One region of the Modicisalibacter sp. MOD 31.J genome, then DNA from elsewhere that is predicted to be linked to it. Evidence: predicted binding sites of a transcription regulator. Region 1 holds the regulator's gene; each other region holds the start of a gene.

Region 1 (5,229 bases):
CCCTACACCGGCGACGAACTGGTGGCGATCGACTGCGAGACCACCGGGCTCGACCCGCGCACGGCGGATCTGGTGTCGGTGGCCGCGGTGAGGATCAAGGACGGCCGCGTGCTCACCAGCGATGCCCTCGACCTGCGCCTGGAACGCCCCGCGAGCCTCACTGGGGAGTCGATCAAGGTCCACGGGCTGCGCGGTATCGACCTCCACGGTGGCGTCTCGCTCGGCGATGCCCTGGAACGCCTGCTCGACTTCATCGGCAATCGCCCGCTGCTGGGCTGGTGCGTCGACTACGACGTGGCGGTGATCAATCGTCAGTTGCGGCCGCTGTTCGGGTTCGATCTGCCCAACGCCACCGTCGATCTGGCCCAGGCGTACCGTCGCTGGATGCGCCGTACCCATCCCCAGGTCGAGCCGCACCTGGGGTTCGAAAGCGTCGCCCGGGCCCTGCGGGTGCCGTTGATGCAGCGCCACACCGCGCTGGGCGACGCCGTGACCACCGCCCTGATGTACGTGCGCTTGAAGCAGGGGGCCCTGGAAGCCTGCTGAATGAACGACAACCCGGATAGCGAGGACGTGAACGAATGGAATGGCTGCAGAATGGCCTGCTGGTGGCCGGGTTCGGGCTCCTGATGCTCGCCAACCTGTGCTACGTGAGACGCACCCAGGACCTGCACGGCGTGCTGCTGTTCTGGCGCCGGCGCCTGGGACTCAACCGCGGCGAGTTCCATTGCCAGCGCATCGGCATCGTGCTGATCCTGCCGGGCGTGGTGCTGCGCTACCTGATGCTGCTGAACGTCCTCTGACGGCACCGCCACGGCGGGACATCGCAAGTCGCGGGAGTGGGTGGTAGCATAGGCGCGCCTTCCACTTCTCCCTGCGTGTCGCACGACCCATGCAAGCATTTACCGGTAATCAGAAACGCGAGTTCAACAAGCTGCAGAAGCGCCTGCGTCGCCAGGTCGGCAACGCGATCATCGATTACGGGATGATCGGCGACGGCGACAAGGTCATGGTGTGTCTGTCCGGCGGCAAGGACTCCTACACCATGCTCGAGATCCTGCGTAATCTGCAGCGCAACGCGCCGGTGGACTTCTCGCTGGTGGCGGTCAACCTCGATCAGAAGCAGCCTGGTTTCCCCGAACACGTGCTGCCCGAATACCTCGACGGCATCGGCGTCGACTATCACATCCTCGAGCGCGACACCTATTCGGTGGTCAAGGAGAAGACCCCGGAGGGCAAGACCACCTGCGCGTTGTGCTCGCGACTGCGGCGTGGCTCGCTGTACGGTTTCGCCGAGGAGATCGGCGCCACCAAGGTGGCGCTCGGCCATCACCGCGAGGACATCCTCGAGACGCTGTTCCTCAACATGTTCTACGGCGGAACCCTCAAGTCGATGCCGCCCAAGCTGCTCTCCGACGACGGCAAGAACATCGTCATCCGCCCGCTGGCCTACTGCCGCGAGGCGGACATCGCCGAGTTCGCGCGGCTGATGGAATTCCCGATCATCCCCTGCAACCTGTGCGGCTCGCAGCCCAACCTGCAGCGTCAGGTGGTCAAGGAGATGCTCGCCGACTGGGAAAAGACTCACCCCGGCCGGCTGGAGACGATGTTCAAGGCGGTCACCAACGTCGCCCCGTCACAGCTCGCCGATCGCGACCTGTTCGATTTCCAGGGGCTCGAGGACAAGCAGCAGCGTCTCAACGCCTCGCGGATCGAGGCCTTCGATCTGCTGGCACGCGAAGCCTGAGCGAAACAACCCCCGACCGAAAACACCACGGCCCGCCGATGCTCGGCGGGCCGTGGTGTTTTCGCGAATGCCAAGTGGGCTGTCACTGACAGCCGGAGCCCTCCGCCATTTCCTCCAGGGCCTCGAGGTCGAGGATGTTGACTTCGCGCCCCTGGACGTCGACCAGCTTCTGCTGCTGGAAGCGACCGATGATCCGGCTGACGGTCTCCACGGCGAGCCCCAGGTAGTTGCCGATGTCGGCGCGGGCCATCGACAGGCGAAAACTGTAGGGGGAGTAGCCGCGCCGCCGGAAGCGCGTCGACAGGTTGACCAGAAAGCTGGCCAGGCGCTCGTCGGCGGTCTTGCGTGACAGCAGGCGCAGCATGCGCCGGTCGTCGCGCAGCTCCTTGCTCATGTTGCGATAGAGCTGGGTACGCAACTCGGGCAGGGCCTCGGAAAGCTGGTCGAGACGCTCGAAGGGGATCTCGCAGACCGTGGTGGTCTCCAGGGCGATGATGCTGCCGGGGTAGTGCTGCTCGTCGATGCCGTCGAGGCCGACCAGTTCGCTGGGCAGGTAGAAATTGGTCAACTGGTCGTCGCCATCGCCCTCGTGACTGACCTGCTTGAGACTGCCCGAGCGCACCGCGAACACGCTGGTGAAGGGATCGCCCTGGCGCAGCAGCGTGTCGCCCTTCTTGAGCGGCGCGCGGCGCTGGATGATCGCGTCGAAGCTGTCCAGTTCCTGGGTCCCCAGCGCCAGGGGGAGGCACAGGGAACTCAAGCTGCAGGTCTGGCAACGCGCTTCCTGAAGTCGCGGCCGGCGCACGTGGAGGGCGGAATTCGCCATGGTTGTCTCCCAGTCTTTCGAAGCACTCTCGCTATGGTAGTTGCATTATGGGTGATATAGCGAGGGTATGATCGTGAAAGTTTTTCTCAATAGTTGTTCTCAGAGAATCCGGGAGTAGCGGTCGCCCTTGGCGTCCAGGCGGGCATCGAAGGCCATCGCCAGGTGGCGCACCAGCAGTTGGCCCAGTGGCGTGACTGTCAGGCGATTGCCGTGACGCCTCACCAGGCCGTCGCGTTCGGCGCTCTCGAGCCGTTTCAGGGCCTCGCCGAAATAGGCCGTGGCATCGAGGCCGAAGCGTTCGCCGACCGCGTCGAGATCGAGGCTGAGGTCGCACATCAGGCGCAGGATGACAAATTGTCGCAGGCGGTCGTCGGCGGTCAGGCGCAGTCCGCGGCAAGTGGCCAGATGGCCGGCATCGAGCGCCGCCTCGTAGTCGGCGAGCCGCGTCGGGTTCTGGGCGTAGCTGTCGTCGATCTGACTGATCGCCGAGACGCCGAGCCCTACCAGATCGCAGTCACCGTGGGTGGTGTAACCCTGGAAGTTGCGGTGCAGCCGCCCCTCGCGCTGGGCCACGGCGAGACTGTCCGTGGGCCGCGCGAAATGGTCCAGGCCGATGTGCACGTAGCCGGCCTCGTCGAGCAGCGCGCGGGTGACCTCGAGGATCGACAGTTTCTCCTCGGGCGAGGGCAGCGTGGCCGGGTCGATGCGACGCTGGGCCTTGAAGCGCGCCGGCAGGTGGGCGTAGTTGAACACCGACAGCCGGGCCGGTGCCAGGCTGATCACCTGCTGCAGGGTGTCGGCGAAACTGTCGCGGGTCTGGTGCGGCAGCCCCACGATCAGATCCAGGTTGAGCGACGAGAAGCCCAGCCGGTGGGCCTCCTCGACCAGGTTCTCGGTCAACTGGCGCGGCTGCACACGGTTGATGGCACGCTGCACCTCGATGTCGAAGTCCTGCACGCCGAGGCTGATGCGGTTGAAGCCCAGCGACTGAAGATGGCGCAGGGTCAGGACATTGGCCTCGCGGGGGTCGATCTCGATGGCGTAGTCGCGATCCGGCGCGGACGACAGCCCGAAGCGGGCGTGCAGCCGGTCGATCAGATCGCTCATCTGGTCGAGCGTCAGGAAGGTCGGCGTACCGCCACCCCAGTGCAGTTGCCGGACCTCGCGGCGGGTGTCGAGGTGTTGGCCGACCAGCACCATCTCGCGATCCAGGCGGCTCAGGTAGGCATCGGCCCGCCGCGAGTCCTGCGCGCCGATCTTGTTGCAGGCGCAGTAGAAGCAGATCCGCCGGCAGAAGGGGATGTGCACGTAGAGCGACAGCGATCGCTGCGAGCGATTGCTGTTCTCGAGGGCCTCAGCATAGGCCTCGGCGCCGAAGCCCGGAGCGAAGTCCAGGGCGGTCGGGTAGGAGGTGTAACGCGGCCCGGTGTGGGCATAGCGTCGGATCAGGGCCGCTTCCCGTTCGGCAGGCGTGGCCGTGACGGCGGGGAGATCGGCGACGGTGGCTGGCATGACTGCTCTCTCGAACCGGGGGCGATGCGTTCATCGTACGTGGCCGGTCGGGGAGGCGGCGTGACCTGGATCAAGCGCCGTGAGGATGGCCGCCGGCGAGCATCGTGGCGAGTTGCCAGCCCTGCCAGAGGGCGAAGGCGAGGATCGTCAGCGCGGCGACGGTACGGGTCGCCGGATGCCGGACCAGCATCGCCAGTCGATGGGCGGCGGCGCCGGTGGCCAGCAGCGCGGGCAGGGTGCCCAGGCCGAACGCCCCCATCAGCGCCGCGCCCCGCCAGGCGTCGCCGCCGGTGAGGCTCCAGGCGAGCATCGAATAGACCAGCCCGCAGGGCAACCAGCCCCACACCGCGCCCAGCGCCATCGCCTGGGGCACGCGGACCACCGGCATCAGGCGCCGGCCGAACGGTTCCAGCCGGCGCCACAGCCGCCGCCCCAGCGCCTCGACACGGCTCAGGCCGCGCCACCAGCCGCCCAGATAGAGCGCCATGAGCATCAGCATCGCGGCGGCGAGCCCCTGCAGCAGCAGACGCAGTACGCGGTGGACGTCGCCGGCCAGCATGCCCAGCGTGGCGACCAGCGCCCCGGCGAGCATGTAGCTGGCGATGCGCCCCAGGTTGTAGCCGAGCAGCAGCCCGGCCAGACGTTGCGGGCTGCGCTGGCTGGGCGGCACGGCGAAACTCAGCGCACTCATGATCCCCCCGCACATGCCGATGCAGTGGGCGCCGCCGAGCAGGCCGACGATGAAGGCCGCGGCGAGCGGCGGCAGATCGAGCGCGCCGGGGGCCATCATTCGCGCGGCCTCCGCGCCTTCTGGGGAGCATTGCCGGATGCCCTCGGGCGAGGGTTGGAATCGCCTCGACGCGCCGCCGGCAGGTCGCCCTCGTCGTCGTCGAAGAGGATGCGATGGGCCGGGCCCTCCAGGTCGTCGAATTGCCCCGACCTCACCGCCCAGAAGAACGCCCAGACGGCGAAGCCGAGCAGCATCAGCGACAGCGGGATCAACAGATAGAGGATGCTCATGGCGACGCCTCCGCCTCCGCCGGCGGGACAGCCTGCGGGGCGCTGCGCCCCAGGCGCAGGGCGTTGCCGACCACCAGCAGCGAGCTGGCCGACATGCCCAGCGCGGCGGCCCAGGGCGGCACCC
Region 2 (5,229 bases), on a different contig from region 1:
GCCCTGGCGCCAGACCCAGGCGCCCTGCCGGCGCACCTGCACGGCGGGAAGGGCCTGTGTCTGGCGCTCCAGGTCGTCGAAGGAGGCGGGGCCGCCTTCGTCCTGCTCATCCAGCACGGCGCCGAGGCGAACCGCGTCGACATGACGGAACGCCCTGGCGAACTCGAGCGTGGGAATCGTCGTCGCGCCGACCAGCCATTCGGTCCCCAGGACCACCGGTGCGGCGTTCGGCCGATGCATGTAGGCCGCAACCTCGGGCCCGGTTTCGTGCATGGCGGGGGAGATGCTGATGTAAGGCACGCCGTGTCGCTGGGCGAAGCGCAAAGCGGCGACGGTCGTGTCCGTGAAGAAGATCGTGATGGCCCCGATGGGGCGTCCGCCGAGTCCGAGATCATCGGCAGCGAGATCGACCGTCGTGCCTTCGGCGTTGCCGATGTCGGCGGCCGCGCGTTGCGCCTTGGCCAGATCGCGACCGCCGATCAGCAAGGGGATGTCCGGGTGGGCGTCGCGCAGCAAGCGTGCGGTGTGGCGGCCGACGATGCCGGTACCACCGATGAGCAGTAGGGGAGCGGCTGACATGAGAAGTCTCCGAGTCGAATGAATAAAACCTACCATGAGTAGGTTGTGGTGACGCTAGCCTACTCATGGTAGGTTTTCAACATGCCAAAACACGAAGGAAAGGGTGGGCCGTGAAGCGCACGACACGCGAGACAAGAGAGGCAACGGGGCAGCGGCGGCTTTCCGGGCCCGAACGGCGCCGCCAGCTGCTGGATACGGCACAGCGCATCGTGCGGGAAGAAGGGGCGGATCGGCTCACGCTGGGTCACCTGGCGGCGCGTGCCGGGGTTTCCAAGCCGGTCGCCTACGACCATTTCGGCACGCGCTCGACGCTGTTGATCGAGCTGTACAAGTTGATCGACCGCCGGCAATCGGATGCGCTTCGCGAGACGTTGACGAGCGAGGAGCGAAGCCTCGAGGAAACCGCCTCGCTGCTGGCGGCGGCCCACGTGCACTGCCATGCCGATACCAGCGGTGAGTGGCATGCCATCGGGGCCGCGCTGACGGGGAGTGAAGACAAAGAGACGGTCTACCAGGAACTGCTCGACAACTATGTCCAGCTGTTCGCGGCCGCGCTGAAGCCCTATTCCGCCCTGCCCGACGCGGAGCTCGACCGGCGCTGCATCGCCTTGATCGGCGCGGGGGATGCGATTTCGGCGGCAATGGTGCGGGGCAGCTGCAGCGAGGCCGAAGCGGCGGCAACGTTTGCCTCACTGATACGAGGCGGTATTCAGGCCACGCCCTGAGGGTTCGTTTAGCGGCCCATACTCGGCGCCTGTTGGTGATGGACGTCAGCCGCGTGGCGGACGGCCTGGCCACGCCGGCGATGGGCACCCTCACCACGCGCCTGCTGTGGCGCTGCGGCTACGAGACGCCCGTGTTCCAGGCATTCGCGGGTCAGTTCCTGGGGGAGGCATGATCCGCGTGCCCGTGTTCCACCTTCATGATTTGACACTGGCAAGCGGCATGGCGTCTTTTATAGGCGCGGTAGCCATACATGACGCAAATAGTGAGTGTTTGATGAAGGTCGAGAGCGCAGGGAAAGCAGACTATCGTGAGCTGCTGAATGTCTGGGAGGCATCGGTCAGGGCAACGCATGATTTCTTGCGCGAACAGGACCTGCTGGAGCTGAAGCCACTGATTTACGAGCAGTATTTTGGCGCCGTCGATTTAACCTGCGTCAAAGACGGGAGAGGTGACATCCTGGGTTTCTGTGGCGTTCACGACGGCAATATCGAGATGCTGTTCATCGCACCGCATGCGCGCGGCAAAGGCATCGGCACCTTGCTGCTGGATGACGCGGTAACTGCCAAGGGTGCCACCCGGGTAGATGTCAACGAACAGAACCCACAGGCGCTGGGCTTCTACCAGCACAAGGGGTTTGTCGTTAGAGACCGCTCACCGCTCGATGGACTGGGGAAGCCCTACCCATTGCTGCATATGGAACTCGTGAACACGCCGTGACGTACCACGTCAGCAAGAGGACCGCACACCTAGGTAGATGCTGATCAGACGATTCTCATGAGACTGACCTAGATCAAAAGCCTAAGTGAAATTGGCTTCAGGCGGTGGCATTCTGAATCCCTCGTTATAGGCTGAGATATCAGCCCACCAGCAGGGGACTGCCGATGGCCGACCGCACCACTGAACCCCGCATTACCCTGCATCCGCATTCTCGGCGGGTCCGCATCCTTGCTGACGACACGCTGATCGCCGATACCCGCAATGCCATTGAGCTGCGCGAGAAAGGCTATCCACACCGCCACTACATCCCGAAAGAGGATGTGGATATGGCGAAGCTTTCGATTTCCTCCACCGTCACCCACTGCCCGTTCAAGGGCGATAGCACTTATTACTCTCTGCCCGATATCGCCGATGTGGCCTGGAGCTATGAACGGCCGATTGACGAAATGCAGGCGATTACTGGGCGGCTGGCGTTTGATGCCAGGAAGGTGATGGAGCTTGTGGAGTGACGACCGCTATCGACCCAAAGCGGCCATGCTGGAAAAGGCGGCCTGCACGTTCATCGGTGTTATGCAGCCGGCACTATGATTGGTGTTATACAGCCAAGCTATACTTAATGTGTCGATTTTTCAGTATATTATGGGGAAAGCGGCGTGCGGTATAACATTGTTGAACGCGCGTGTGCGTTCAAGTCAATAAACGAGCGTGCTGTCTAATACCTGTTAGCACTTAAGGAATAACAAACCATGGAAATCAGCGATCCAAAGGAATGTACCTTTGGCTTCTTAAGGGCTCAGTTTAACAGAGGGTCTCCAAAACACTTCGACATAGATTTATTTTTCTATACAGGAGAAACAATCAGTCACTATACAGATCTTGCTGGGTTGTTTGGGATTGTAGAATCTGGTGGGTTCTGGCTATCAGATCATCGGTTTTTAAATGATACGGAGGAATTCGAGAATGGCAGAAAGCTCACGAATAATCTGCTAAAAAAACTAGCAGGAAAGAAAGCGTACAGTCATTTTAAAGACATATTGCTAGAAACAGTCTCGCAGCTAGAGAACTTTTGCGAGGAACCATACTATGTATGCTCCTTTTCCAAAAAACCTGATAGTCTCGACCAGTGGCGATCTTATGGAGGGAACGGGCAAGGATTATCAATAACTTTTGATAACACAAGAAAGTCCCTAAGCCACTTTTTTGCAATGCCAATACTTTCGGTTAGCAAAGTCCTTTACAACGACAGTGAAAAAATAAAGCTAATACTGCGTACAATTAGGCGCTACAGAAAAGAGTACATTGTAGATCTAGAGTACGGAAACCCGATAGATATTGAGGACTGGAGCGATCAATTAGCGAAGCACTTAGCCTTAGAGTTCATTAACTTTAAGCACTCCGAATATGCATCGGAACAAGAAATTAGAATGGCAGTATCTAGTAGCCATTTACATCACTTTCAGGGGGTAAAGCATAGAGTTGGCAAAGATTGTATTATTCCATATATAACTTCAAAGGATATTTACAATGAATCTTTTGAAAAGCATCTGGGTACAAATAAGTTGCCCATTACTGAGATTAGAGTTGGCCCTGCTGTAAATCAAGATATGACCGCTAAAAGTATTAAAGAATACCTTACCTGCAAGGGGTATGAGGGGGTCAGAGTGATAAAGTCTGACGTCCCATATCGAGGCTAGTGCTAACAAGCCGCTCAATGGTGACCCCGCAGGCGGCGCACATTAGCGGAGCGTTAAATGCCATGAAGAAAATACTGCCGCATATCGAAATCGGACTAGATCAATACGGGGCTGTTGCAGTCAGCGTAGAGGACTATGAACTTTTCGATTTTATTGACGACTATGTCACCGAAGAGTGTGACCTAGATTAGCATGACAAGACTGTGAAGGAAGCTGCAAAGGGTGAGGTACACACTATGTACTTTAATCCAAAGCATTCACTAACCGAAGTGGAAGTCGCGTTGTTAAAGCTTGATCCTGAAGAAGTCGAAAAAATATATGCGATTAACAACTGAACAAGCGTCAACCAGGGCATTTAACAAGGTGGTCAACGGGACGCCAACTACGCTGCGCTCCGTTGACGCCCATTACCACGGCGTTAGCTTCTATAGGAGATTAAATGATCAATTGGGAAAATGTCACTCCTGAAGAGTTTGAGGAGCTTTGCTATTTACTTCTTGAGGAAAACGACTTCCATAACTTGGAATGGTACGGAAAAAGTGGTGGTGATAGAGGTAGGGATATCCTTGCAGAGAAAAGCTTTAGCCCATTTCGTGGGAAGACCGTAAACCAAAAATGGCTATGTCAGTGTAAGAGGTATACCAAAAAGAAAGTCACTAAAAGTGAGTTAACAGAGACGTTTAATGCCGCAAGAGAACATGGTGTTGATTATCTATTGTTTGCAATTTCTGACACTTTTACAGCTGATCTAAAAGATTGGATTAATAGTGTAAAGAGTGAGTATAGCTTTGAAGTTGTAGTCTGGGAAGAGCTGGACCTTAAGAGAGAGGTTAATCGCAATCTAGTCAAAATATCGTCAAGGTTTCCAGGGCTTATTAAACAATCTGACTCAATATACTTTTACGAGTGCGGTGACTCAAGCACCTCCTATATGAGCAATGAGTTCGAGGAGGTTGGCTTTTATTTGTTAAATAATTATGGGCACAAAGAGAACGTGAAAATGATAAATGAGTTTATTCAATTTATTAAATCTAATGACTTTGTCTTTGATCAAGAAAGCTAACAAGGTGCTCTGCGGAAAATTTACTCGCTGACGCTCCTAAATTTCCGCAGAGCACGGCGTTATGCGCAATGGAGGCATTAAGTGAGTCCCAAAGTATTCATTAGCCACGCTAGTGAGGATAAACCTCGGTTTGTCTCAGCATTTGCAACAAGGCTCCGTGAGAACGGCGTTGATGCATGGTTGGACCGGTGGGAAATGCTTCCAGGAGACAGCCTTGTCGATAAAATTTTTGAAGAAGGTCTAAAAGAAGCTCAGGCGGTAATCATCGTCCTATCGAACTTCAGTGTGTCGAAGCCTTGGGTATCTGAGGAACTGAACGCGAGCATAGTTGCTCGCATTTCCAAAGGGACCAAGATCATTCCCGTTGTTATTGACGATTGTGATGTGCCCGAAGCGCTCAAATCTACCCTATGGGAACGAGTTGTAGACCCTTCAGATTTCGACGAGCCA
Region 3 (5,229 bases), on a different contig from region 1:
CGCGTGGTGGTCCTGACCGGCTATTCGAGCATCGCCACCGCCGTGGAGGCGATCAAGCTCGGCGCGGTCAACTATCTGTGCAAGCCGGTCGACGCCGACGAGGTGCTCGCCGCCTTCGATCGCGACGGCGGCGACCCCGACATCGATATCGCCGACAACCCGCCGTCGATCAACCGCGTGACCTGGGAGCACATCCAGAAGGTCCTGCAGGAGCACGACGGCAACATCTCCGCCACCGCCCGGGCGCTGGGCATGCACCGCCGGACCCTGCAACGCAAGCTGCAGAAGCGCCCGGTAAGGCGCTGATCGCCGCCCGCACCGGCTGGGGCCAGCGGCGCGGCGATGCTAGACTGAGAGGCCTTCACGCTACCCCACTCTGCATCCAGGAGGCCCAATGCAGCTTGCCGAGCGGCTCGCCATCGCGACACGGATCGCCGAAGAGGCCGGGCAAGAGATCCGCCAGGCCCGCGAGCGTCAGAACTTCGAGCAGCGCTACAAGAAAGGCAGCGAGCTGGTGACCGATGCCGACGTCGCCGTCGACCGCCTGATCGGTGAACGCCTCGAGGCACACTTTCCCGGCGAGACGCGGCTCAGCGAGGAGCTCGCCCCCGACCGCGAGACGCTCGGCCAGGGCGGCCCGCTGTGGGTCGTCGACCCGATCGACGGCACGGTCAACTTCGCCCGTGGCCTGCCGCATGTCGCGGTGTCGATCGCCTGGGCGCTCGACGGCAAGGTCCAGATCGGCGTCGTCCATGCGCCCTTTCTCGACGAGACCTTCACGGCGATCCGCGGCGACGGGGCCCAGCGCAACGGACAGCGCATCCGCGCCAGCCTGGCCAGCAAGCTCGAGCGCAGCGTGATCGCCACCGGCTTTCCCTATCGCCTCGATGGCCGCACGCCGCTGCTGCGCCGGTTCGCGGCGGTCATGCAACAGTGTCAGGACGCGCGCCGCTGCGGCTCCGCCGCGCTCGACCTGTGCAACGTGGCAAGCGGCCGGATCGACGCCTACTACGAGAGCGTCTCGCCGTGGGACTTCGCCGCCGGGTTGCTGATCGCTCGCGAGAGCGGCGCCCGCACCGGGCACGTCTACCCCTGCCCGACCGGCATCCCGGAGGAGCTCTACGGCGAACACATCGTCGCGGCCGCCCCGGACATCTACGTCGCGCTACGCAAGCTGCTGCAGCGTGCCGACGAGGACCCGCAGGCCGCCACGCGCTGAGCCACATCCTATAGCAGCCCGCAATGGCCCGCGTAGCCAGACGCTATTGGCGCCCAGGGTCGGATTGCGGAACAATGGGCGCAACGTCGCCGTTGACCGCCAACGAATTCAGGTTTCACCGACAGGAGATTGCATGCTTACCGTCATCTTCGGACGTCCCGGTTGCCCGTTCTGCGTTCGCGCCAAGGAGCTCGCCGACCAGCTGAGCAACCTGCGCGACGACTTCAGCTACAAGTACATCGACATCCACGAGGAAGGCATCACCAAGGCCGACATGGAGAAGACCATCGGCAAGCCGGTGGAAACCGTGCCGCAGATCTTCGTCGACCAGACCCACATCGGCGGCTTCACCGAGTTCGACCAATACGTTCGCGACAACCAGTTGATGCCCGAATCGCCGGTCAACTGACCGCCATCGGCAATACCGCAACGCCGGCCCCCAGGGCCGGCGTCTGCGTTGGCACCCACGGGCTGATGCAGATCAAGGGTCTCGCAATGCCGCTGGCGCCGGTTCCGGCCCCGGCCTAAAGTCGGATGATCCTCGTCTTGCCAGGAGGCCAGCCCATGGCACCCGAAACGCCCCCGAGCCCTGCCGGCGTCGCCGATCGCCACCGCCAGTTGATCGAGGCGACCCGCGGTTATCCGGCCATCCGCACCGCGGTGGTCCACCCCTGCGACGCCCCCTCGCTGGGCGGCGCCCTGGCCGCCTGGCACCAGGGCCTGATCGAACCGCTGCTGGTCGGCCCGCGCACGCGAATCGAGAGCACCGCCGAGGCCCTCGGCGAGTCGCTGGCGGGCCTGACCATCGTCGACACGCCGCACAGCCATGCCTCGGCGGAGACGGCCGTGGCGCTGGCCGCCAAGGACGACGCCCGCGCGCTGATGAAGGGCGCGCTGCACACCGATGAACTGATGAGTGCCGTCCTCGCCCACGAGGCCGGTCTGCGTACCGAGCGCCAGATGAGCCACATCTACGCCCTCGACGTCGCCAGCTACCCGCGCCCGTTGCTGATCACCGACGGCGCCCTGCATATCCAGCCCGACCTCGCCGCCAAGCGCGACATCATCCAGAACGCCATCGAGCTCGCCCACGCCCTGGGGCTCGCCCGCCCGCGCGTGGCGATCCTCTCGGCGGTGGAGACCGTCAACCCCCGCATCCCCTCGACCGTGGAGGCCGCGGCATTGTGCAAGATGAGCCAGCGCGGCCAGATCAGCGGCGGCGATCTCGACGGCCCGCTGGCCATCGACAACGCCGTGTCGGTCGAGGCCGCGCGCACCAAGGGGCTGACATCGGACGTCGCCGGCCAGGCCGACATCCTGGTGGCGCCCGATCTCGAGGCCGCCAACATGATCGCCAAGCTGCTCATCCACCTGGCCGACGCCCAGGCCGCCGGACTGGTGATGGGCGCCCGGGTGCCGATCATGCTTACCAGCCGCAGCGATGACATCGCCGCCCGCCTGGCTTCCGCGGCGCTGGCCTGCCTGGTCGTTCACCATGAGGCGTCGCCATGAGCCGCTCCCCGATCCTGGTCATCAACGCCGGCTCGTCATCGCTCAAGTTCGCCCTGTTCGACGCCGACGCGGCGCTGGCCCGGGGCCAGATCGAACGCATCAACGACGCGCCTCGACTCACGCTCGATACCGGTGAAGCCAGCGCGCACGCGTTCCGCGTCGAGGGCCGCGGGCACGAGGCAGTCGTCGCCCCGCTGCTCGACTGGGTCAACGCGGTGCTCGAAGGCACGCCGCTCACGGCGGTCGGCCATCGCGTCGTGCATGGCGGGCGCGACTTCGCCGCGCCCCGGCGCATCGATCGCGAGGTGATCGAACGGCTCAAGGCGTTGATTCCGCTGGCCCCCCTGCATCAACCCCACGCCCTGACGATCATCGAGCAGTTGCACGAACGCTGGCCGACACTGCCCCAGGTGGCCTGTTTCGACACCGCCTTCCATCGTACCCAGCCCTGGGTCAATCAATGCTTTGCCCTGCCGCGACGGCTGACCGACGAGGGCATCCTGCGTTACGGCTTTCACGGGCTCTCCTACGCCCACACCGCGCGCCGGCTTCCCGAACGGCTCGGCGAGCGCGGCCGCGGGCGGGTGATCGTCGCTCACCTGGGCCATGGCTGCAGCCTGTGCGCCCTGCGCGACGGCCGAAGTCAGGCGACCTCGATGGGCTTCACCGCCCTGGATGGGCTGGTGATGGGCCGACGCGCCGGCAGTCTCGACCCGGGGGTCATCCTCTACCTGATGCAATCCCGGGGCTGGAGCGCCGCCGAGGTCGAGCACATGCTCTATCACGACAGCGGGCTCTACGGCGTCTCGGGGATCTCCGACGACATGCGCGACCTGCTCGAGAGCCCGGCACCGCCGGCGAGAGAAGCGATCGAGTTGTTCGTGCAGCGCGTGATTCGCGAGACGGGAGCGCTCGTCGCCCTGCTCGGCGGACTGGATGCGCTGGTGTTCACCGCCGGTGTCGGCGAGCATGCCGCGCCGATCCGCCAGGCGATCTGCGCGGGCCTGGGCTGGCTGGGCGTGGATATCGACGAAGCGGCCAATGCCCGTCATGCCGAACGCCTCGACCGCGGCAGCGGACCGGCGGTCGCCATCATGGCGGCCGACGAGGAAGCCGAAATTCAGCGTTCAACGATCGACTGCCTCGACACCGGGTCGGCCGCCTCATGCTGAGCCCGGGACAGCCTCGCGGGCGTTGAAAGCGCTGCGACTCCCAGCACCTATACTGGTCAAGGCACCGCCTGGGAGAGCACCACCGATGCAACGCGACGAGTTCCTGCAGCAATTGTGGCTGGACTATGTCCACCTGCACCCCGACCTCGGGGCGCTCGACCTGTGGGTCGATGCGCCCGCCGCGGAGTACCTCGCCCTGGTGACCCTCAACCAGGGGCCCTTCAGCACCGAGACACTGTTGCCCACGCTCGGCCATTTCGGCTATCGACGGGCCGGACAGTACGCCATGGCCGACCGCGGCGTGCTGGTGACCTGCCTGTCCCCCGCCGACAACGGCGCCTGGCTGTTGCTGGTCGAACTTCAGCCCGGGACCCTGACCCGCGAACCGCGCCGCCGTCTCGAGAGCCTGGTGGGCGATGCCCATCCCGCCGACTGCAAGGGGCAGAACCTGCTCTGTCGCGGGCGTCCGTGGCCGATGCCCGACTGGGCGACCTACCGGATGCTCCACCAGGCCCACCCGCTCGCCGCCTGGCTGGCGGCGCTGGGGCCACGCCTGCATCATGTCGGCTTCGATTGCGAACGCCTCGGGGGCTCCCTGGCGCAGGTCGATCACGACTTGCGCCAGGCCGGGCTGGTCGGCAATGCCGACCGCCGCCACGGTATCTTCCCGATCTCGCCCCTGCTCGACTACCGTTACTATCCGGCCTGCACACGGCGCATCGCCTTCGCCGACGGCGATGAACACCGGGTTGCCCTGGGCGGGCTGGCCATCGTCCAGCGCTGTATCAACGGCGAGCGCGAGCGCGCCGCCGAACTGCTGCTACCCCGCCACACTCGTTGCGAGGTCGCCTGACAGTCACCCCAGCGGCTCACTCAATCGGGCCGATCGAAGGACAGCGAGGTCGCGCGAGGCTGCGGATCCGGGCGTCGCCCCCGCGACGGGTCCTGCTCATCGTCCTCGACCTCTTCCGCGCTGTCGCGCGAGTCCTCCATGGCGGGTTCTCGCGGGTCTTCCGCGGCTAGCGCCGCTTCTTCCTCGTATTCGTAGTACTCGAAGTCGAACTCCAGTTGCTGGGGATCGTGGCGGGTGTCGAGTTCGCTGTGATAGTGCGGGGTCTCCATCATCGGCATCGGCGCGTAGGGCTCCTGCGCGATTTCCGGCCGCGTCGTCGTGCGGGTTCCGTGCAGGCGCACCATGACGAACATCGCCAGCGCCAGCGCCGCCGCGCCCAGGAACAGCCACAACCCCTCGGGGCCAACCACCTGCATCACCAGCGAGGCACTGAAGGGCCCGATGATCGAGCCGATGCCGTACCAGATCATCAG
Region 4 (5,229 bases), on a different contig from region 1:
CGGCCTTCCAGCGGGCTGACCATGCCGGTGCCCTGAACCTGGGAGATCAGGGTGACATCGCTCGTCGCGGGCGGGGTGTCGCTGCCGACGAGCCGGCCCGGCGTGGCGAGCGCCGGGGTTGCGTCGTCGTCACCGCCGAGGGCATCGCTGGTGACGCCACCGGCGTCGCGGGTGGTGAAACGCTGATTGGCGACGTCCCAGGAGGCCGCGTCGCTCTGCCGGGTATCCGGGTAGGCCTCGGTCGCCGCCAGGGTGGCGCGGCCCGGCTCGCCGAGCCACAAGGTGACCTGATCGCCGCCACCGCCGAGGCCCGCGGCACTGCCGGTATGGCCGATCTCCACGCCATCCAGGTCGGTGTCCGAACGCCATGCCTGACGGAATTCATCGGCCGCCGCGGCGTCGCCGTCGACCATCACGATGGCGGTGGCACCCGGCGCGAGGGTCGTCAATCCCTGAACCTGGACGGCGTCTTCGGGATCGGCGCTGTCATCGTCGTAGTAGAGCGGTGTCCGGCCGAAATCGATTGTCGAGTCGCCGGTGTTGGTGATCTCGAACCAGTCCTCGGTGACATCGCTGCCGGCCTGGCCGGGCCAGATTTCGCTGACGGCGATGCCGAGATCCCGAGCCTCGGGGTCCCCCAGCGGGGCATGGCCGGTCGCGACGCTGAAATCCGGGTTGCCGTCCGGGGCGTCACCCGCCTGCCAGGCAGCGGCGTTGCTCAGTTCCTGCCGCAGTGCCTCGGCAGTCCCCGCCGTGGCGCCGCTGTAGTGACCGCTCACACTGTCCGGCGGCAGGGTGAGGTCGGCAGCGTTATCGGCGCTGTTGCCGACCCGATAGAGGGGGGCGCCATCGGCGTCGCGGACCGTCACGCCGTCGGCGAGCGACAGGGTGAATGCGCCGTCGAATTGGTCGGCGTGGGTGGTCGTGTCGATCACGCTGCCGGCGGCCACGCCCTTCTGTGGCGCGGTCCAGGTGACCCGGCCGTCGGCGCTCTCGAAGACCAGCACGGCCCCCGGCGTGATCGCTTCCAGGGCGACGAAGCCGAAGCTCGCGTCGCTTTCGTCGAGTGCCGTGAAGGCGATGTCGCCGGCCTGCGGGGCGAGGCTCGGCAAGGCGTCGATACTGATCGTCGAGGAGGTGAAGGTCTGGATGGCGTCGTCCAGGTCCTTGGACTCGGTGCCGGTATCGGACCAGTCGGTGGTGCCGTTGTCGTAGTCGACATCGACGCTGACCGAGCCGTCGGCATGGACCTCGATATCGCTCAGCGTCTCGGCGGTGCCGCCGGTCGCCTCGGCATTGGTGTCGAGATCCACGCCGGCGACCCGAGCGGCCTTGTGGGCGCCGTCCCAGCGGTAGAGCTGGAAGTCGTCGTTGCCGTCATCGCCATCCTGGTCACCGGGGTTGGCGGGGCCGGCGCTGACCAGCCAGGTACCGTCGCCGACCGCCTTGATGTCGCGAATGGTGCGACCGCCGAGATCGAGCCCGAGCGCCTCGCCGAATCGGGCTTCGTCCGCGCTGCCCGCGGCCATCAGTGCATCGACGTTGGTCACCGGCAGCACCAGGGCGCGGCCGTCGCTGTCGATGGGCGCACGCAGGCCGAGATACAGCGTGCCATCCCGGTAGGCGGAACCCTCCACCTCGAAATCGTCGAAATCCAGCGCCGGGCGGTGGTCGGCGGCCCAGCCCATGACCGCCTCGTCGAGGCCGCTGAACTGCCCGGTCACCTCGACCTGCAGCGAGTCGGCATCGTGGCCGGTGATGCGCGTGCCGAAGACCATCGAGCGCTCGCCGTTGGACAGCGAGCCGAGCCAGTAGTAGGTAGCGTTGCCGGCATCGACCACCGATTCGATGTCGACTTCATCGCCGTCTTCGAGGCCGAGCGCCGCATCGAGATCGAAGCGTTCGAGCGGGGCGCCGGAACGGTCGTGGTCGTAGAGCCGCAGGGTCTGGTCTTCATCGTCGCCGACCAGGATCAGGCCGTCGCCGATCGCGATGGCCGCCGAGGTGTCCGAGGCGCCGGTATGAAAGCGCGCCGCGTTGTTGGTAGCGGTGCCGTCGGCGGCGGCGTAATCCAGCGTGTAGCGCGTCTCTTGCTCGCCGTCGTCGACGGTCACCGTGATGGTGGCCTCGCCGGCGCTCACCGGGGCGATACGCAGCACGTCGTCGTCGTCCAGCGCGGCGCGGGCGACGCTGGGATCGCTGCTTGCGACGCTCACCGTCAGGTCGCGGCGCGCGGTATCCGCATCGGCGATCTCCAGGGCGATGCCTTCGGTCAGGGCCGGGTCGGTGGGGTCACCGACCACGCCGCGAATCTCGCCACCGTCATCGGTCAGTGGCAGACGTTGCGTGGCCGTCTCGGCGAGATGGATGGTCGGCGCGGCGGGCTCGGCGGGCGTCTCCCCCGGGGTGCCGTGCCACCAGTCGAACAGGTCGTCCAGGAAACGCTCGACTCGCTCGAACAGGTCGTCGATCAGCCACTGGCCGTGCCAGGAAGCACCACCGAAAGTGGCCGTCGTGGCGTCGTCGTGAAAGCGGTAGGGCGAGGTGAGAGAGAACAGCGACATGACGGAATCCTTGTGTACGCGGCGAAATCAGGAGTGCACGCTTCACTTTGGACTCTAGGCCGCCAATGTTGTAACCCTGTTGCAGTGACATGAACGCGGCGCCGGCTGGCGAGCCTGTATCGCCGGGCTGGTCCGTCGGCCGTTGACCTGCATCAAGGCGCGACACGACGGCGGCGATGCACGATAGTGAAAACCGGGCCGACTCGGGCCGTGCGCGGGAAGGTGACATGGAATTCAAGGACTACTATCGGGTTCTGGGCGTCGAGCGCGACGCCTCGCAGGACGACATCAAGCGCGCCTATCGCAGAATGGCGCGCAAGTATCACCCGGATGTCAGCCAGGAGGCCGACGCCAGCGAGCGCTTCAAGGAGGTGGGCGAAGCCTACGAAGTGCTCAAGGACCCCGAGAAGCGGGCGGCCTACGATCAGCTCGGCCGGCAGTGGCAGCCGGGCGAGGAGTTCCGCCCGCCACCGGACTGGGATGCCGGCTTCGCCTTCTCGGGCGGTGGTTTCACCGAAGGCGACATGGGCGGGTTCAGCGATTTCTTCGAGACCCTGTTCGGTCACGGCTTTTCGCCGGGGGCACGTCGCGGCGGTTTCCACGCCCATGGCGAGGACCGTCACGCGCGCATCGAGATCGATCTCGAGGACAGCTATCGCGGCGCCAGTCATGTCATCACCCTGCGCCTGCCGCAGCACGAGGGACACGGACGGGTGACCTGGCACGAGCGCAAGCTCAACGTCACCATCCCCAAGGGGGTCGCCCCGGGCCAGCATATCCGTCTGGCCGGGCAGGGCGAACCGGGAATGGGCGAGGGCCGGGCCGGCGACCTCTATCTCGAGGTCGTCTTCCGGCCCCACCTGCTCTATCGCCTGGAGGGGCGCGACGTGCTGCTCGAGCTGCCGGTGGCGCCCTGGGAAGCGGCGTTGGGCGGGCCGATCAAGGTGCCCACGCCCAAGGGCAGCGTGGAGGTCAAGATCCCCGCCAACGCCACTCACGGCAGCCGGCTGCGCCTCAAGGGCCGCGGCCTGCCGTCGACGACGCCCGGCGATTTCCTGGTCGTGCTGAAGATCGTCCAGCCGAAACTGGAGAGCGAGGCCGATCGTGACGCCTATCGGCGTCTGGCCGAGCACTTCGCCACCTTCAAACCCCGCGCCCGGCTGGGAGGATAAGCGATGAGCGAGTCATCGAGCGTGACCGGCGAGATTCTCGAGGAGCAGACCGCACTGAGCCTGGCCGATCTGAGCCGGGCCTGCGCGGTGCATGCCGAGGCGATCGTCGAGCTGGTCGACGAGGGCATTCTGACGCCTAGCGGCCCCGCGCCCCATCGCTGGCGCTTCAGCGGACGCCATCTGGTCCGCGCCCGCGTGGCCCTGCGCCTGCAGCAGGATCTGGGGGTCAACCTGCCCGGCGCGGCGCTGGCGCTGGAGCTGATGGACGAGATCGAGCAACTGCGCCGGGGCAGTGTTGAACGGCGTGGTTAGACTGGTTCGGTCTTGTCCGGATATTCACACAGATCCTCGATCACGCAGCTGCCACAGCGGGGCTTGCGCGCCACGCAGGTGTAGCGGCCGTGGAGGATCAGCCAGTGATGGGCGTCGCGGCGAAATTCGCGGGGCACATGGCGCAGCAGCTTCTGTTCGACCTCGACGACGTTCTTGCCGGGGGCGATGCGCGTGCGATTCGCGACCCGGAAGATATGCGTATCCACGGCGATGGTCGGCTGGCCGAAGGCGGTGTTGAGGATCACGTTGGCGGTCTTGCGACCGACGCCGGGGAGGGCTTCCAGCGCGGCGCGGGTCTGAGGAACCTCGCCGTCGTGCCGGTCGACCAGGAGCCGGCAGGTCTTCATCAGGTTCTCGGCCTTGGTGTTGTACAGGCCGATGGTCTTGATGTAGCCCTTCAGCCCCTCGATCCCCAGGTCGAGGATCGCCTGCGGGGTGTTGGCCACCGGGAACAGTCGGGCGCAGGCCTTGTTGACACCGACGTCGGTGGCCTGGGCGGAGAGCAGCACGGCGACGAGCAGTTCGAACGGCGTCGACCAGTCGAGTTCGGTGGTGGGCTCGGGGGTGTGTTCGCGCAGGCGGGCGAAGATTTCGTGGCGTTTCTGGGCGTTCATGACGTTCCGGGACCGGGAGAGGGGGCGATGCGTTCTTCACGGGCGGCGTCACGCATCGTGCGGGCCTGTTCGCATTGCTCGCGGGCCGCGACGATGGCGGTCTCGTCCCCCTGGCGCTCGGCGTGGGCGAGCTGCGCGCGGGCGCGGCGCAGGGCCTGTTCGGCGGCGTTGATCGCCATGCGCCGGCGATGGGCCTGGCCCGTGGCGGCGGGCGCTGCGCCGTCGGCAAGCTGGCGCTCCACCGTTGCCAGACGCTCGCGATACTCGGCGAGTCGCCGCTCGATGTCGCCGGCCTGGGCGTCGTCGGTCTGCCGGTGCTGCCGCTCGAGGCGCTTGATGGCTGCCGTCAGTGTCGCGCGGGTGGTCTTCAGCGTCTGCACATCGGGCGCCGTATCGCGTGCCGGGGCCGGCCGGGGGGAGGCCGCGTGCGAGCGCATCGCCTGACGGCGTGCGCGGCGCGCTTCGGCCTGCTCGGCGAGGCGACGCTCGCGGGCCGCGTGACGGTGGCGGCCGAGCTCGGCGCGACGCGCCAGAAAGGCATCCTGC

What was found. Region 1 encodes FNR, which switches genes on or off when oxygen is low (the NO sensors DNR and NnrR bind a similar motif). Its sites were predicted from a motif close to TTGATNTANATCAA; they were not measured.
Region 2: KGR00_RS20970 (DUF427 domain-containing protein) is a predicted target of FNR. The motif match lies at 2,086-2,099, and genes of this name have one in related genera.
Region 3: KGR00_RS07100 (bifunctional enoyl-CoA hydratase/phosphate acetyltransferase) is a predicted target of FNR. The motif match lies at 1,691-1,704, and genes of this name have one in related genera.
Region 4: KGR00_RS05620 (DnaJ C-terminal domain-containing protein) is a predicted target of FNR. The motif match lies at 2,707-2,720, and genes of this name have one in related genera.

What each region holds. Positions count from the first base shown of each region.
Region 1 covers NZ_JAGXFF010000005.1:225,552-230,780, reverse strand. The annotation lists gene KGR00_RS17895 (3'-5' exonuclease) at 1-546, shown strand, start outside; gene KGR00_RS17890 (hypothetical protein) at 582-803, shown strand; gene ttcA (tRNA 2-thiocytidine(32) synthetase TtcA) at 893-1,747, shown strand; gene fnr (fumarate/nitrate reduction transcriptional regulator Fnr) at 1,830-2,573, opposite strand; gene hemN (oxygen-independent coproporphyrinogen III oxidase) at 2,673-4,085, opposite strand; gene KGR00_RS17870 (sulfite exporter TauE/SafE family protein) at 4,156-4,872, opposite strand; gene ccoS (cbb3-type cytochrome oxidase assembly protein CcoS) at 4,872-5,105, opposite strand; gene KGR00_RS17860 (heavy metal translocating P-type ATPase) at 5,102-5,229, opposite strand, start outside.
Region 2 covers NZ_JAGXFF010000006.1:247,013-252,241, forward strand. The annotation lists gene KGR00_RS20955 (NAD(P)-dependent oxidoreductase) at 1-579, opposite strand, end outside; gene KGR00_RS20960 (TetR/AcrR family transcriptional regulator) at 690-1,304, shown strand; gene KGR00_RS22470 (hypothetical protein) at 1,343-1,477, shown strand; gene KGR00_RS20965 (GNAT family N-acetyltransferase) at 1,579-2,022, shown strand; gene KGR00_RS20970 (DUF427 domain-containing protein) at 2,187-2,531, shown strand; gene KGR00_RS20975 (DUF2971 domain-containing protein) at 2,769-3,716, shown strand; gene KGR00_RS20980 (hypothetical protein) at 3,734-3,907, shown strand; gene KGR00_RS20985 (restriction endonuclease) at 4,156-4,779, shown strand; gene KGR00_RS20990 (toll/interleukin-1 receptor domain-containing protein) at 4,861-5,229, shown strand, end outside.
Region 3 covers NZ_JAGXFF010000002.1:328,229-333,457, reverse strand. The annotation lists gene KGR00_RS07115 (response regulator transcription factor) at 1-306, shown strand, start outside; gene KGR00_RS07110 (inositol monophosphatase family protein) at 395-1,219, shown strand; gene KGR00_RS07105 (GrxA family glutaredoxin) at 1,353-1,628, shown strand; gene KGR00_RS07100 (bifunctional enoyl-CoA hydratase/phosphate acetyltransferase) at 1,784-2,731, shown strand; gene KGR00_RS07095 (acetate/propionate family kinase) at 2,728-3,903, shown strand; gene KGR00_RS07090 (DUF1338 domain-containing protein) at 3,989-4,756, shown strand; gene KGR00_RS07085 (MFS transporter) at 4,777-5,229, opposite strand, start outside.
Region 4 covers NZ_JAGXFF010000002.1:38,580-43,808, forward strand. The annotation lists gene KGR00_RS05615 (ExeM/NucH family extracellular endonuclease) at 1-2,564, opposite strand, end outside; gene KGR00_RS05620 (DnaJ C-terminal domain-containing protein) at 2,792-3,736, shown strand; gene KGR00_RS05625 (chaperone modulator CbpM) at 3,740-4,048, shown strand; gene nth (endonuclease III) at 4,045-4,683, opposite strand; gene KGR00_RS05635 (RnfABCDGE type electron transport complex subunit B) at 4,680-5,229, opposite strand, start outside.